One region of the Streptomyces sp. UG1 genome, then DNA from elsewhere that is predicted to be linked to it. Evidence: predicted binding sites of a transcription regulator. Region 1 holds the regulator's gene; the other holds the start of a gene.
The links. The regulator HspR, encoded in region 1, represses chaperone genes until heat shock. The targets are predictions, from matches to a motif close to TTGAGNNNNNNNNNCTCAA.
Positions count from the first base shown of each region.

Region 2: the regulator HspR is predicted to act here: its motif matches at 1,464-1,482, upstream of dnaK (molecular chaperone DnaK).

Region 1 is NZ_JBNGGG010000023.1:25,203-33,031, reverse strand. It holds gene ACP4J3_RS25000 (transglutaminase family protein) at 1-788, shown strand, start outside; gene ACP4J3_RS24995 (substrate-binding domain-containing protein) at 826-1,950, opposite strand; gene ACP4J3_RS24990 (hypothetical protein) at 2,255-2,767, shown strand; gene ACP4J3_RS24985 (fibronectin type III domain-containing protein) at 2,862-4,895, shown strand; gene ACP4J3_RS24980 (heat shock protein transcriptional repressor HspR) at 4,965-5,411, opposite strand; gene dnaJ (molecular chaperone DnaJ) at 5,417-6,598, opposite strand; gene grpE (nucleotide exchange factor GrpE) at 6,635-7,312, opposite strand; gene dnaK (molecular chaperone DnaK) at 7,312-7,829, opposite strand, start outside.
Region 2 is NZ_JBNGGG010000018.1:75,960-83,788, reverse strand. It holds partial or broken gene ACP4J3_RS21135 (DUF2201 family putative metallopeptidase) at 1-910, shown strand, start outside; gene ACP4J3_RS21130 (OsmC family protein) at 967-1,395, shown strand; gene dnaK (molecular chaperone DnaK) at 1,529-3,421, shown strand; gene narI (respiratory nitrate reductase subunit gamma) at 3,418-4,140, opposite strand; gene narJ (nitrate reductase molybdenum cofactor assembly chaperone) at 4,137-4,631, opposite strand; gene ACP4J3_RS21110 (nitrate reductase subunit beta) at 4,631-6,169, opposite strand; gene ACP4J3_RS21105 (nitrate reductase subunit alpha) at 6,169-7,829, opposite strand, start outside.

The DNA of each region.
Region 1 (7,829 bases):
CCGCGTCCTCGCACAACGAGGTCCGCATGACCCCGCTGACCCTGCCCGGCCAGACCACCCTGGACGCCCGGATCGCCGTGAGCCCGTCGGCCACGACCTGGTCGTACTGGGATTATTGGGGCACCCAGGTCACCGGCTTCGAGCTGATGGACCCGCACGCCGATCTCACCATCACGGCGTCGAGCCTGGTGGAGACCCACCCGCCGGGCTCGCTCCCGGAGGCGCCCGTGTGGCGGGAGCTCGCCGAGCGGGTGGACTCCTCCCGGCTGCTGGAGTTCACGGGGCCGACATCGCGTACGACGGTCCCCGAGCGGCTCGTCGACAAGGCGCGGGAGGCGGCGGCCGGTCTCGATCCGCACGGGACGGCGATCGCGGTGTCGGCGCTGGTCGCCGACCAGGTGTCGTACCTCCCCGGCGCCACGGGGGTGAACACGTCCGCCGCCGAGGCCTGGGAGCAGGGCGCGGGCGTCTGCCAGGACATCGCCCACCTCACCCTCGCCCTGCTGCGCGGCCTGGGCCTGCCGGCCCGGTATGTCTCGGGCTATCTGCACCCCGAGCGCGAGGCGGAACTGCACCGCCCGGTGGCCGGCCAGAGCCATGCCTGGGTCGAGTACTGGGCGGGCGACTGGTGCGGCTACGACCCCACGAACCGGACCCGGGCCGACGAGTCCCATGTGGTGGTCGGCCGCGGCCGCGACTACGACGACGTCACCCCGCACAAGGGCGTCTACCGGGGTGTGCCCGGCGGTCCGCCGGAGGTGACGGTGGAGTTCACGCGGGTGGCGTGAACTCCCAACTCCCGGCCGCCGACGGGGGGCTGCTTCGCTACTTCAGCCCGAGCTTGCTGCAGTCCGCCTTGTACTCGCCCTTGCAGATGTCGGACACCTGGTAGATCTCGTCGGCGATGACGGTCTCCTCGATGTTCTTCTTCGTCAGGGCGACCACCGGGACGAGGCGGGCCGGGATGTCCTTGTGGGTCGGGCTGTCGACCTGCTGCTGGGTGAGCGAGTCGAACTGGATGTCATGGCCCTGGACCTTGGCCACGGCCATCTCCGCGGCGCTCTCGGCCTCCAGCGGGTACGACTTGTACACGCTCATGAACTGCTCGCCGGCCACGATCCGCTGGACGGCGTCCAGTTCGGCGTCCTGCCCGGTGATCGGCGGCAGCTTGGTGACGCCCGCCGCCTCCAGGGCCTTGACGATGCCGCCGGCCATGCCGTCGTTGGCGGAGTAGACGCCCTTGATGTTGTTGACGCCGATGGACTTGATGGCCTGGGCCATGTTGTCCTCGGCGTTCTCCGGCTTCCAGTCCTTGGTGTCGTAGGACTTGGCGATGTCCACCGCGCCCTTGAGCTCGGAGAGGGCGCCCGCCTTGAACTGCCCCGCGTTCGGGTCGGTGGGCGAGCCGTTCATCATGACGATCTTGTCGGAGGAGTCGACCGGGTTCATGGCCTCCAGGAGCGTGCGGCCCTGGACCTCGCCGACCAGTTCGTTGTCGAAGGAGACGTACGCGTCGATCGGACCCTCGGCCAGGCGGTCGTAGGCGATGACCGGGATCCCGGCCTCCTTGGCCTTCTCCACCCCGCCGGCGATGGAGTGCGCGTCGACGGCGTCCAGCAGGATGACGTCGACCTGGTCGTCGATCATCTGCTGGAGCTGGCTCGCCTGCTTGCTCGCGTCCGCGTCGGCGTTCTTGTAGACGACCCGGCCCTGCTTGTCGGTGAGCTCCAGGACCTTGTTCCTGATGATGGGGTAGTCGAACTTGTCGTAGCGCGTGTTCGCCGTCTCCGGCAGCAGCAGCCCCACCGTGATGTCGTTGCCCTTGGTCGGGCTCGCCTCGGTGCTGTCCCCGGTGACGCCCAGTGCCCCGCACGCGGCCAGCGAGAGGGTCATCGTGGACGCGGACGCCACGGCGATGGCGGTACGGCGCAGGGGGCGCAAGGGACGCATAGAGGAGCTCACTTCTGGTGCCTTCGGGACACGGGCGCGCCATTGCGCCCAGGTGACTGAAAAGCCAACGCGCCGACGCCCCTCAGCGTCAAGCAAAACCACTTAACGAGTGCGCAACACCACGCTCCGCTTTGCATGTAAAGACATGCCGGAACCTCTCCAAACAGTCATTACACCCCGTCCATCAAACCCAGGACAGCTTCACATCGCCGTACCGCGCTCGGCCACAGGATCGAACGAACCCGGCCAGCCGGCCGCCCGGCCGTCGCGGGCACGCGGGCACCCTGCTGCGAAGATCATCCGTATGACCGCCACCGAAACCCCCGTCGAGGACACCGTGTCCGGTCCGTTGACCGTCCGCCTGGACACCGAGCGCGGTGAGGTCGTCGTCGAAGGCGAGACGGTGCCGCGGATCGTGCTGCGCCGCGCCGCCGGCACCGAGGCCGAGGAGCACATCCCCGTCGGCACCCGGGACGGCGGCCGGCTGACGCTCACCGTCGACGGCGAGGAGGCGGGCGTGCACCCGGCGAAGGGTCGGCTGACCCGGCGTTCGTACGCGGTCGAGGTCCGGTATGCCGGACATGTGTGGCGGCTGGTGCCCGACTCGATACCGGACAGTCGCCTGCTGCGCGACGGGCGACGCCTCGGGGAGTTCAGCTCCGAGGGCAACGGCGAGGTCGCCGCCGACTGGCGCCCGGGCGCCACGCCCGAGGCCGTCGACGTGGCCCTCGGATACGCCCTCGCGGCGGGGTTCGGCACGGGCGCGCAGCCGATGTGGATGCTGGTCGCGGACGCGATCGGTGACCTGTTCCCCTGACCTTCGCGGCGCCCGTACAACCAATTGAGGTGCCGGCCGGTCCTGTTCGGCGACGGTTGATCACCACCGTCGCCGAACAGGACTGAAGGACCGCATGAACCCAGCCAGACGCACGACCGCGGCCACCGCGACCGCCGTCGTGCTCGCCACCGCGGGCGGCCTGCTCGGCGCCCTCGCCGCGCCCGCCTCCGCCGCCGTGACCTGCAACTCTCCGGTGTTCAAGCGGCAGTTCTTCGCGAACACCGCGTTCTCCGGCACGCCGAAGAAGACCGACTGCGACAGCGTCATCGACCAGAACTGGGGCACGGGCGCCCCGGCCACCGGTCTGCCCAGGAACTACTTCGGCGTCCGCTGGAGCCTGACCCGGGACTTCGGCTCCGGCGGCCCCTTCACCTTCAGCGCCTCCGGCCTCGACGGCATCCGGGTCTACCTCGACGGCGTCCGCAAGATCGACCTGTGGCGGAACACCTCCACGACGGTCTACAAGACGGTCAACGTCACCATCCCCTCCGGCAGGCACTCCCTGCGCGTCGACTACGTCAACTGGACCGGCAGTGCCAAGGTCAAGTTCCGCTACGCGCCCAGGACTTCGGCCACCGTCGACAAGGTCCGGCCGCTGGCCCCGACCGGCGCCGCCGTGACCTACGACCAGGCCACCAGCAAGGCGAGGGTGACCTGGGCGAGGAACAGGGAGATGGACCTCGCGGGGTACCGCGTCTACCGGCGTCTGAAGGGAACCGGTGACTACCGCGTGGTCAGCGGCGGCACCCTGCTGACCGGCACCTCCTTCACGCAGTACCTCGCGCCGACCGGCACCGCGTACTACTACGAGGTGCGGGCCGTGGACCGGGCCGGCAACGAGTCGGCGGGCAGCACCGACCAGCTCGTCACGACCGTGGACCGCACCGCGCCGCTGACGCCGGTCGTGTCCGCGAGCGACGATCCGGTGCGCGGGGTCACCCTCGACTGGCAGGACGACGCGTACGGCGTGACCTACGACGTCTACCGCGCCGCGGCCTCCGACGGGGAGTTCGTGAAGCTCGGCCTGTCGTACGGCTCCAGCCGCCTCGACGAGACCGCGCCCTACGGCGACACCTCGTACTACCGGGTCGTCGCCAAGGACGGCGCCGGCAACACCGCGGCCTCACAGGTCCTGGCCTTCACCCGCCCGCTGGCGGTGCCCGCCATGGACACCGCGGGCACCAACGAGGCGGAGACCGGGATCGAGCTGCGCTGGACGACGTCGAAGGCGGCGCCGGCCGAGTTCCGTGCCTACCGCTGGGACCGCTCCGACCCGGACGCCGTCCCGGTACACGTCGTCTGCGAGTCGTACCGGGTGGGCAACGAGGCCGACTACTACCCGCAGTACGGCTGCACCGACCACTCCGCCGAGCGGCGCACGTCGTACGCGTACTACGTGACCAGCGTCGACAGCCAGGGCCGGGAGTCGGCGCCCTCGCGCACGGTCTACGCGAGCCGCCGGGACACGACCCCGCCGCCCACGGTCACCGGCCTCACCCACACGAGCACGGAGTACGGCACGGTGCTGCAGTGGGACGAGAGCACGGCCGAGGACCTCGCCTCGTACACCGTGCTGCGCGCCACCGACGCCCGTGACACCTCCACCTACGAGTGGATGGCCTCGCTCCCGCCCGGCACGACCCGGTATGTCGACGTCGGCGTGCCCGACGACGAGAACTGGGTCTACCTCGTGGACGCGGTGGACACGTCGAACAACTCCCTCTACACGCTGTCCGGCAACCCGGCGGACGTCGTCGCCAACGTGAGCGTCGACGAGTTCGACCTCACCCCCGCCCACACGCCCCCGCACACCGCCGCCTGGACCCTGTCCGCCGAGGCGGACGAGGCCGGCCGGGCGGTGCTGTCGTGGACCTGCGGCACCGACTGTGACACCAGCGGATTCCACGTGTACCGCTGGGACCGCGCGACACAGCAGTACGTCCGCCTGACCGACGTACCCCTGGCCGCCGACGCCCGCGGGTACACCGACCCGGCCACCCCGGCCGGGACGACCAGCCACTATGTCGTCTCGGCGGTCGCCGCCGCGGACGGTTCGGAGATGTACACGGGCCTCGCACCCGTCGTCGTCGCCCCGAACGAGGGCTGAGCACCGCATGCGAAGGGGCCCGGAGGTTCTCGGCGAACCTCCGGGCCCCTTCACACACGTGCGTGCCGCCTAGTCCTTGGGCTTCTTCGGCCGCCAGACCACCAGCGCGCTGGTCTGCTGCACCTCCTGGTACGGGACCAGGTCGCGGCGGTACGACGCGTGCACCGCCGCCTCGCGCTGCTGCATCGCCGCCGCGGCGCCTTCGACGGCGGCCTGGAGTTCGGCCACCCTGGACTGCAGCGCGGCGACCTGGTTCTCGAGTTCGATGATGCGCTTGATGCCGGCCAGGTTGATGCCCTCGTCCTGCGACAACGCCTGCACCTGGCGGAGCAGTTCGATGTCGCGGGCCGAGTAACGGCGGCCGCGGCCCGGGGTGCGGTCCGGCGACACCAGGCCCAGGCGGTCGTACTGGCGCAGGGTCTGCGGGTGCAGGCCGGAGAGCTGGGCCGCCACCGAGATGACGTAGACCGGGGTCTCCTCGGTCAGTTCATACGGGTTGCGTCGACGGCCGTCCATCTCGATCAAGCTCCCTTCGCGGCCTGGAACAGCTCCGCCCGCGGGTCCTCGCCCGCGGTCGCCTCGCGATACGCCTGAAGCGCGTCACGAGCCTTCCCCGAAAGGTCCTTCGGGACACTCACCTCGACGGTGACCAGCAGGTCTCCGCGGGTGCCGTCCTTGCGGACCGCGCCCTTGCCCCGCGCCCGCATGGTGCGGCCGTTGGGGGTGCCGGGCGGCAGCTTCAGGGTGACCGGCGGTCCGCCCAGGGTGGGGACCCTGACCTCGCCGCCGAGGGCCGCCTCCGTGAAGGTCACGGGGACGGTCACCGTGAGGTTGTCGTCCTTGCGGCCGAACACCGGGTGCGCGTCGACGTGCACGGTGACGTACAGGTCACCGGCCGGGCCGCCGCGCTCGCCGGGCGCTCCCTTGCCGCGCAGCCGGATGCGCTGGCTGTCCGACACCCCGGCGGGGATGCGGACCTGCATGGTCCTCGACGACTTCGCGCGGCCGCTGCCCTTGCACTCCATGCAGGCGTGCTCGGCGATCAGGCCGCGCCCCTTGCAGTCCGGGCACGGGTCGGTGAGGGAGAACCCGCCGCCCGAGCCCCGCGCCACCTGGCCGGTGCCGACACAGGTCGGGCACACCCTCGGCGTGCCGTTCTTGTCGCCGGTGCCCGCGCAGGCCTTGCACGGCGACTGCGAGGACATCCGCAGCGGGACCGTCGCGCCCTCGATCGCCTCGGTGAAGCTGAGGGTGACCTCGGTGTCGATGTCCTGGCCCCGGCGTGGCTGGGTACGGGTGGTGCCCGTGCCGCCCCGGTTGAACAGGCCCCCGAAGACGTCACCGAGTCCGCCGCCGAAGCCGCCGGCGCCGGACTGGCCGCCCTGGGCGCCGCCTCCGAAGAGGTCGCCCAGGTCGAAGTTGAAGGAGCCGCCGCCCGCGCCCGGCCCCGGGCGGAAGCCGCCGTTGCCGAAGAGGGCGCGTGCCTCGTCGTACTCCTTGCGCTTCTTGGGGTCGCCGAGGATGTCGTTCGCCTCGGAGATCTCCTTGAAGCGCTCCTCCGCCTTGACGTTGCCCTTGTTGGCGTCCGGGTGGTACTCGCGGGCGAGCTTGCGGTACGCCTTCTTGATCTCGGCCTCGGTGGCGTCCTTGGGGACGCCGAGGACCTTGTAGAAGTCCTTCTCGATGAAGTCCTTGGTGCTCATCCTCGACGTCCCTCCTCTCTCCTCGTCAGTTCAACGTCAGCCCTCGTCCGGGCCACCGCTCTCCTTGTCGTCGGCCGTCGCGGCGCTCGCGGCGCTCTCGTCGGATCCCTCGCCCTTGACGGTCTGCGCGCCCGGCTGGGGCTCGGCGACCGCCACCCGCGCGGGGCGGATGGTGCGCTCGCCGATGCGATACCCCGGCTGGAGGATCGCGACGCAGGTCGTCTCGGTGACGTCCGGCGCGTAGGAGTGCATGAGCGCCTCGTGGATCGTCGGGTCGAAGGGCTCGCCCTCCTTGCCGAACTGCTGCAGGCCCATCTTGGCGGCGACGGTCTCCAAGGACTCCGCCACCGACTTGAACCCGCCCACGAGTTCGCCGTGTTCCCTCGCGCGGCCGATGTCGTCGAGCACGGGCAGGAGCTCGGTCAGGAGGTTCGCGATGGCGATCTCCTTGACCGTGATCCGGTCGCGCTCCACACGGCGGCGGTAGTTCTGGTACTCGGCCTGGAGCCGCTGGAGGTCCGCCGTGCGCTCACCGAGCGCCGTACGCACCTGGTCGAGCTGGGCCACCAGACCGGCGTCTGCTGCTGATACGTCCCCGGCCGGGGCCGCCCCCTCCGCGTTCGAGGAGGGCGCGGCCTTCGGCTCGGCGTCGTCGGGGGTCGCGCCGGAGGGGACGTCGGGCTTCTCCTCGAAACCCGGGGTCTCCTCCGTCATTACGCGACACCGTCCTTGCGCTCGTCGTCCACGATCTCGGCGTCGACGACGTCGTCGTCAGCGGCCTTGCCGCCCGCCGTGGCGCCCTCGGGACCGCCCGCGGCCTGCGCGCCCTGGGCGTCGGCGTACATGGCCTGGCCGACCTTCTGGGAGACCGCGGCGACCTTCTCGGTGGCGGAGCGGATCTCGGCGGTGTCCTCGCCCTTGAGCGCGGTCTTCAGCTCCTCGACGGCCGCCTCGACCTCGGTCTTGACCTCGCCGGGGACCTTGTCCTCGTTGTCCTTGAGGAACTTCTCCGTCTGGTAGACGAGCTGCTCGCCCTGGTTGCGGGACTCGGCGGCCTCGCGGCGGCGGTGGTCCTCCTCGGCGTACTGCTCGGCCTCCTGGCGCATCCGGTCGACCTCGTCCTTCGGCAGCGAGGAGCCGCCGGTGACGGTCATCTTCTGCTCCTTGCCCGTGCCCAGGTCCTTGGCGGTCACGTGCATGATGCCGTTGGCGTCGATGTCGAAGGACACCT
Region 2 (7,829 bases), on a different contig from region 1:
CGACTACGTCATCAACGGCTGGCTGCGCGAGATGCAGATCGGGGAGATGCCCCAAGGGCTGCTGTACGACGCGCAGTTCAGCGGCCTGTCCGCCGAGGAGGTGTACGACCGGATCGCCGGCGACCCGCGCCGGATGCGCCGGCTGGCCACCCTGCGCGGCAAGGGCGTCGGCGATGTGCTCGGCGCACCGCTCGGCCCGCCCGGAGAGTACGTCGACCTCGACGAGTTCTACCGGCGGGGCCTGTGCCAGGGCCTCGACCTGCACCAGCGGCAGGAGCGGGGCTTCCTGCCCGGCGGCCTGGTCCAGGAGATCCGCGCGCTCAGCCATCCACCGCTGCCGTGGGATGCCCGACTGGCCCGCTGGTTCGACGAGTTCGTGCCGCGTCCGGAACCGGTCAGGACGTACGCCCGTCCCGCGCGCCGCCAGGCGTCGACGCCCGACATCCCGCGCGCCGGCCGCTACTACCCGCCCGAGGAGATCGCCCGCTGCACCTTCGGCGTGGTCCTGGACACCTCCGGCTCCATGGGCGCCGGCCTGCTCGGCAAGGCGCTGGGCGCGATCGCCTCGTACGCCGAGGCACGGGACGTACCGGCCGCGCGGGTGGTGTTCTGCGACGCGGGGCCGTACGACGCCGGGTATGTGCCGGTGACCGACATCGCGATGGGGGCACCTCCCAGGCCCTTAAGGCACTGGGGGAGGGTGCGGGTGCGCGGCCGGGGCGGTACCGTCCTGCAGCCCGGGATCGACCTGCTGCAGCGGGCGGACGACTTCCCGCCGGGCGCGCCCGTGCTGGTCATCACCGACGGCTGGTGCGACGTCCTGCGGGTGCGGCGCGAGCACGCGTATCTGATTCCCCCGGGCCGTCGACTGCCGTTCACCCCTCGTGGGCCGGTCTTCCGGGTGCAGTGAGCCGGAGTGTGATCGGATGGTGCCCCAAGGAAACACCAGAATTGGAAGGACTCACCGTGGCAACCACGCGCTCCGCACACACCGTCTGGGAAGGCAACCTGCTCGAGGGCAATGGTGTCGTCAACTTCGACTCCTCCGGTGCCATCGCCGCGCAGCCGGTCACGTGGGCCTCGCGCTCCGAGGAGGCCAACGGCAAGACCAGCCCCGAGGAACTGATCGCCGCCGCGCACTCCAGCTGCTTCTCGATGGCCCTGTCGCACGCCCTGAACGGCGCCGGCACCCCGCCCACCAAGCTGGTCACCTCGGCCGACGTGAGCTTCCAGCCCGGTGAGGGCATCACCGGCATCCACCTCACCGTCGAGGGCACGGTGCCCGGCATCGACAACGAGACGTTCGTCGCCGCCGCGGAGGACGCCAAGAAGAACTGCCCGGTCAGCCAGGCCCTGACCGGCACGACGATCACGCTGTCGGCGAAGCTGGCATAGCGCCCCACCGGGGGCTGAGCGACCGCTCAGCCCCCGTTTGGGTCCCGTCCCCCGGGCCACCCGTCCCATTGACAAGAACCCACTCAAGTTTTGTGCTGGAGTTCAAGAGGTGCCCTGGCGGAAGGGGACAACGATGGCACGCGCGGTCGGGATCGATCTCGGGACCACGAACTCGGTGGTCGCCGTCCTGGAGGGCGGCGAACCCACTGTCGTCGCCAACGCGGAGGGGGCCAGGACCACACCGTCGGTCGTGGCCTTCGCCAAGAACGGCGAGGTACTCGTCGGTGAGGTGGCCAAACGGCAGGCGGTGACGAACGTCGAGCGCACCGCCCGCTCCATGAAGCGGCACATGGGCGAAGCGAACTGGCGCTTCCCGGACCAGGGCGACATCGACGGCAGCCGCTACCGGGCCCAGGAGCTGTCCGCCCGGGTGCTGCAGAAGCTGAAGCGGGACGCCGAGTCCTACCTCGGTGAGGACGTCACCGACGCGGTGATCACCGTTCCCGCCTACTTCGACGACGCCCAGCGGCAGGCCACGAAGGAAGCCGGGGAGATCGCGGGCCTGAAGGTGCTCAGGATCATCAATGAGCCCACCGCCGCCTCCCTCGCCTACGGACTCGACCGGGGCGAGGAGCAGACCGTCCTGGTCTTCGACCTCGGCGGCGGCACCTTCGACGTCTCGCTGCTGGAGATCGGCGAGGGCGTCATCGAGGTCAAGGCCACCAACGGCGACACACACCTGGGCGGCGACGACTGGGACCAGCGGATCGTCGAGCACCTGGTGAAGAAGTTCAAGGGGCAGAACGGCATCGACCTCGGCAACGACAAGATGGCGCTGCAGCGCCTGCGCGAGGGTGCCGAGAAGGCCAAGATCGAGCTGTCCAGCTCCTCCGAGACCACGATCAACCTGCCCTACATCACCGCCTCCGCCGAGGGCCCCCTCCACCTCGACGAGAAGCTGACCCGTGCCCAGTTCCAGGAACTGACCGCCGACCTCCTCGACCGCTGCAAGACCCCCTTCCACCGGGCGGTCAAGGATGCGAACGTGAAGCTCTCCGCGGTCGACCACGTCATCCTCGTCGGCGGCTCCACCCGGATGCCCGCCGTCACCGACCTCGTGAAGGAACTCACCGGCAAGGACCCGCACAAGGGCGTCAACCCCGACGAGGTCGTGGCCGTCGGCGCGACCCTCCAGGCCGGCGTCATCCGCGGCGACGTCAAGGACGTCCTGCTGCTCGACGTCACCCCGCTGTCCCTCGGCATCGAGACCAAGGGCGGCATCATGACCAAGCTCATCGAACGCAACACCACGATCCCGACCCGGCGTTCGGAGATCTTCACCACCGCCGCCGACAACCAGCCCTCCGTCGGCATCCAGGTCTACCAGGGCGAACGCGAGATCGCCGCGTACAACAAGAAGCTCGGCGTCTTCGACCTGACGGGTCTGCCGCCGGCGCCGCGCGGGGTGCCGCAGATCGAGGTCGCGTTCGACATCGACGCCAACGGGATCATGCACGTCTCCGCCAAGGACCTGGCCACGGGGCGGGAGCAGAAGATGACGGTGACGGGCGGGTCGGCCCTGCCGAAGGACGACATCGACCGGATGATGCGGGAGGCCGAGCAGTACGCAGAGGAGGACCGGTCACGCCGAGAGGCGGCGGAGACCAGGAACCAGGCCGAGCAGCTCGTCTACCAGACCGAGAAGTTCATCCGGGACAACGAGGACCGGGTCCCGGCGGACACCAGGACCGAGGTCGAGTCGGCGATCACCGACCTGAAGCAGCAACTGGAACAGAACGCCGAGACGAGCGCCCTGCGCACCGGCGTCGAGAAACTCGCCACGGTCAGCCAGAAGATGGGCCAGGCGATGTACGCCCAGTCCCAGCAGGCACCGACGGACGCCGGGGCCGGCGCGGGCACCGAACAGGGCGCGGCGCAGGACGACGAAGGTGTGGTGGACGCGGAGATCGTCGACGAGGAGAAGGAGCAGGGGGACCAGCGGGACCAGAGGGGCGGGGCGGCCTAGGATCCCGCCTTCTCCCAGCCCCGCCGCTCCGGCCGCGGCCCCAGGTCCCCGGGGTCGCGGCTGCGGTACACGAGGTACGGCCGGAACAGGTACTGCACCGGAGCGCTGAACATATGGACCAGCCGTGTGTACGGCACCAGCGCGATCAGCGCCATGCCGATCACCGTGTGGATCTGGTACAGCACCGGCACGCCCGCCATCCGGACCGGGTCCGGCTGCAGGGTGAACAGGCCGCGGGCCCAAGGGGCGATCGACTGGCGGTAGTCGTAGCCGTCTCCGGAGACGTGCGCGAGCTTGGCGACCATGCCCAGCACGATCGCGGCCAGCAGGACGACGTACATGAGCTTGTCGTTGGCCGTCGTCGCCCGGAACACCGGCGCGTTCGTGCGGCGGCGGTAGATCAGCAGCGCGATCCCGGCGACCGTCAGCACCCCGGCCGCCGTACCGCCGTAGAGGGAGAACAGGTGGTAGGTGTGCTCGCTCACGCCCAGCGCGTGTGTCCAGGACTCCGGGACGAACAGGCCGACCAGATGGCCGACCAGCACGAACAGGATGCCGTAGTGGAAGGCGGGCGAGGCGATGTTCAGCAGCCTCGACTCGTAGATCTGCGAGGAGCGGGTGGTCCAGCCGAAGCGGTCGTAGCGGTGGCGCCAGAACAGGCCCGCGAGCAGCAGGGCGAAGGTGACGTAGGGCAGGACGCCCCAGAGCAGTGTCGTCATGGGCGCTTCCCGGTCCGTGCGGTCGGCAGGGTGGCGCACACGGCGTCCAGGACGGACGCGTACGGTGTGCCGAAGTCGGTGAGCCGGGCGCGGAGCTGCTCCAGGCACTCCTGGTGCTCCAGCAGCAGGTCGGTGTTGCCGGTGCGGGAGGTGAACTCCAGTACCGCCGGCAGGAAGTCGGGCAGCTCCTCGCCGGCGAACTCCAGGCCGTGCTCGCGGTACAGCTCCTTGAGGCGGACCAGCGACATGCCGCGCCGCCGGGTGTCGCCGTCGCTCCACCACGTCAGGTACAGGCTGTGGCGGTTCTTCAGGTCGAAGACCTCGACGTAGTGCGCGGCCAGTTCCTCGGGCGGGGTGACCGCGGCGTGGTCGGTGAACTCCCGCAACTGCGGGGCGGCCTCGCGCAGCAGGGGCAGCCGGGCGTGGAAGTCGTCGTCGGGGTAGGTCAGGCAGAGCGCGGCTGCCTGGTAGAGCACCTCGAAGGAGGGCATCAGGCCTCCTCTGCGTCGGGGGTATGGGTCACGGCGGCCGGGTCGGAGGTGTCCGCGGTCTGCCGTCTGCGCAGCACGTGGAAGTTCTCCACCGACACCAGCGGCAGCAGTTTGCGGCCCGAGTCCTGGCCGAACGGGCCGCTCCCGCCCATCCCGGGCCCGCCCTCGTAGTCGAGGCTGCACCCCTCGGGGAGCGCCGACTCCTCCAGGCGCCGGGCGTCGGCGACGGCCGCCGTCGGAATGACGTACCGGTCCTCGTACTTGGCGACCGCCAGCAGCTTGTACATGTCCTCGAGCTCCCCGGCCCGCATGCCCACGGCCTCCGGCACCGAGGGATCCGGCTCCTCGCCGAGGTTGACCGACCGCATGTGGGAGCGCATCGCGGCGAGTTTCTCCAGCGAGGCGCGCACCGGTGCGATGGCCCCGGCCGTGAACATCTCGGCCAGGTACTCCAGCGGGATGCGCAGGCTGTCGATCGCGCCGAACAGGTTCCCCGCGTCCTCGCCGTCGTGCCCGGTCTCCGCCAGCACGTCCACCACCGGGGACAGCGGCGGGATGTACCAGACCATCGGCATCGTGCGGTACTCCGGATGCAGCGGAAGCGCCACCCGGTACCTGCTGATCAGCGCGTGCACGGGCGAGCGGCGGGCCGCCTCCAGCCAGTCGTACGGGATCCCCGCCTCCTCGCAGGCCCGCCGCACCTCCCTGTCCTCCGGGTCGAGGAAGATGTCCAACTGTGCCTCGTACAGGTCCCGTTCGCGGGGCACGGAGGCGGCCGCCGTCACCCGGTCGGCGTCGTACAGCACCACCCCGAGATAGCGCAGCCGGCCCACGCAGGTCTCCGAGCAGACCGTCGGCAGACCGACCTCGACGCGCGGATAGCACAGCGTGCACTTCTCGGCCTTGCCGGTGCGGTGGTTGAAGTACACCTTCTTGTACGGGCATCCCGTCACGCACATCCGCCAGCCCCGGCAGCGGTCCTGGTCGACGAGGACGATGCCGTCCTCCTCCCGCTTGTACATCGCCCCCGACGGGCACGACGCCACACAGGACGGGTTGAGGCAGTGCTCGCAGATGCGCGGCAGATAGAACATGAAGCTCTGCTCGAACTCGAACCGCACCTTCTCCGACGCCTGCGTACGCGTCCGCTCCACCATCGGATCGAGGTCGCCGTAGGCGGGGGCGCCGCCGAGCGGGGCGTCGGTGAGGTTCTTGTAGTCGTAGGTCCAGGGCTCGTAGTAGTCCTTGATCTCCGGCAGTTCGGGGTTGGAGAAGATCCCGGCGAGCTTGCGGAAGCGGCCGCCCGCCTTCAGCTTCAGCGCCCCGCGCCGGTTCAGCTCCCAGCCGCCGCGCCAGCGCTCCTGGTCCTCGTAGCGGCGTGGATAGCCCTGGCCGGGGCGGGTCTCGACGTTGTTGAACCAGACGTACTCCATGCCGCGCCGGTTGGTCCACGCCTGCTTGCAGGTGACCGAGCAGGTGTGGCAGCCGATGCACTTGTCGAGGTTCATCACCATCGCTATCTGGGCCATCGGACGCATCAGTACTCGACCTCCTGGCTGCGGCGGCGGATCACCGTCACCTCGTCGCGCTGGTCGCCCGTCGGGCCCAGGTAGTTGAACGCCCAGGAGAGCTGGGCATAGCCGCCGACGAGATGGGACGGCTTGAGGAGCAGCCGGGTCAGCGAGTTGTGGATGCCGCCGCGCCGGCCGGTGGTCTCGGTGTTCGGGACGGCGACCGTGCGTTCCTGCGCGTGGTGCATATAGACGGTGCCGTGCGGTATGCGGTGCGAGACGACGGCCCGGGCGGTGACCACGCCGTTGCGGTTGACCGCCTCGATCCAGTCGTTGTCGACGACGCCGATCGCGTCCGCGTCCTGCGGGGACAGCCAGATGTTCTGGCCGCCGCGGGAGAGGGCCAGCATGAACAGGTTGTCCTGGTACTCGGAGTGGATGGACCACTTGCTGTGCGAGGTGAGGTAACGGACCGTCACCTCCCGCTGTCCGTCCGGGCCGAGGCGCGGCTCGTCGAACAGCTTGTTCATGTCCAGCGGCGGCCGGTAGACGGGAAGCGCCTCGCCCAGTTCGTGGATCCAGTCGTGGTCGAGGAAGAAGTGCTGGCGGCCGGTGAGGGTGTGCCAGGGCTTGAGGTGCTCGGTGTTGAGGGTGAAGGCGGTGTAGCGCCGCCCGCCCGACTCGCTGCCCGACCACTCCGGCGAGGTGATCACCGGCACCGGCGCGGCCTGCGCGTCCGCGTACGTGACCCGCTTGCCCTCGTGCTCGGCGGCCAGGTGCGCCATCTCCTGCCCGGTGCGCACCTCAAGGGTTCGGAAACCCTGGGTGGCGAGACGGCCGTTGGTGGTGCCGGACAGGGCGAGGATGGCGTTCGCCGCTTTCACGGCCGTGTCGAGGGAGGGGCGGCCGTCGGCCGTGACGCCGTTCAGGTGCCTGAGGTGCTCGACCTCCTCGTCCGGACGCAGCGTGATGCCCTTCGCGGGCAGCCCGAGCCGCTCCACCAGCGGCCCCAGCGCGGCGAACTTGGCGCCGATCGCCGTGTAGTCCCGCTCCACGACGGTCAGGTTCGGCATGGTCTTCCCGGGCACCGGGTCGCACTCCCCGCGCCGCCAGTCCCGGACGACCCCGCCCGGCTGGGCGAGCTCGCCCGGGGTGTCGTGCTGGAGCGGAGTGGCCACCAGGTCCTTGCGCACCCCCAGATGGCCGACGGCCAGCTCACTGAGCCGCTCGGCCAGCGCCTTGAACGTGTCGAAGTCGGTGCGCGCCTGCCACGGCGGGTCCACGGCCGGGGTGAAGGAGTGGACGTAAGGATGCATGTCCGAGCTGGACAGGTCGTGCTTCTCGTACCAGGTGGCGGCGGGCAGGACGACGTCCGACAGCAGCGTGGACGACGTCTGCCGGAAGTCCAGCGACAGCAGCAGGTCGAGCTTGCCCTCGGGCGCCTCGTCGCGCCAGGTCACCCCGCGCGGCCGTACGTCCTCGGGCGCCTCCTGAACCCGGAGCGAGGAGTGGGTGCCCAGCAGGTGCCGGGTGAAGTACTCCGCGCCCTTTGCCGACGAGCCCAGCAGATCGGCCCGCCACAGCGTCAGCACCCGCGGCCAGTTCCCGGGCGCGTCCGGGTCCTCGCAGGCGAACTTCAGCGTGCCCGCCCGCAGTTCGGCCACCACCCGCGCCACCTGGTCGCCGA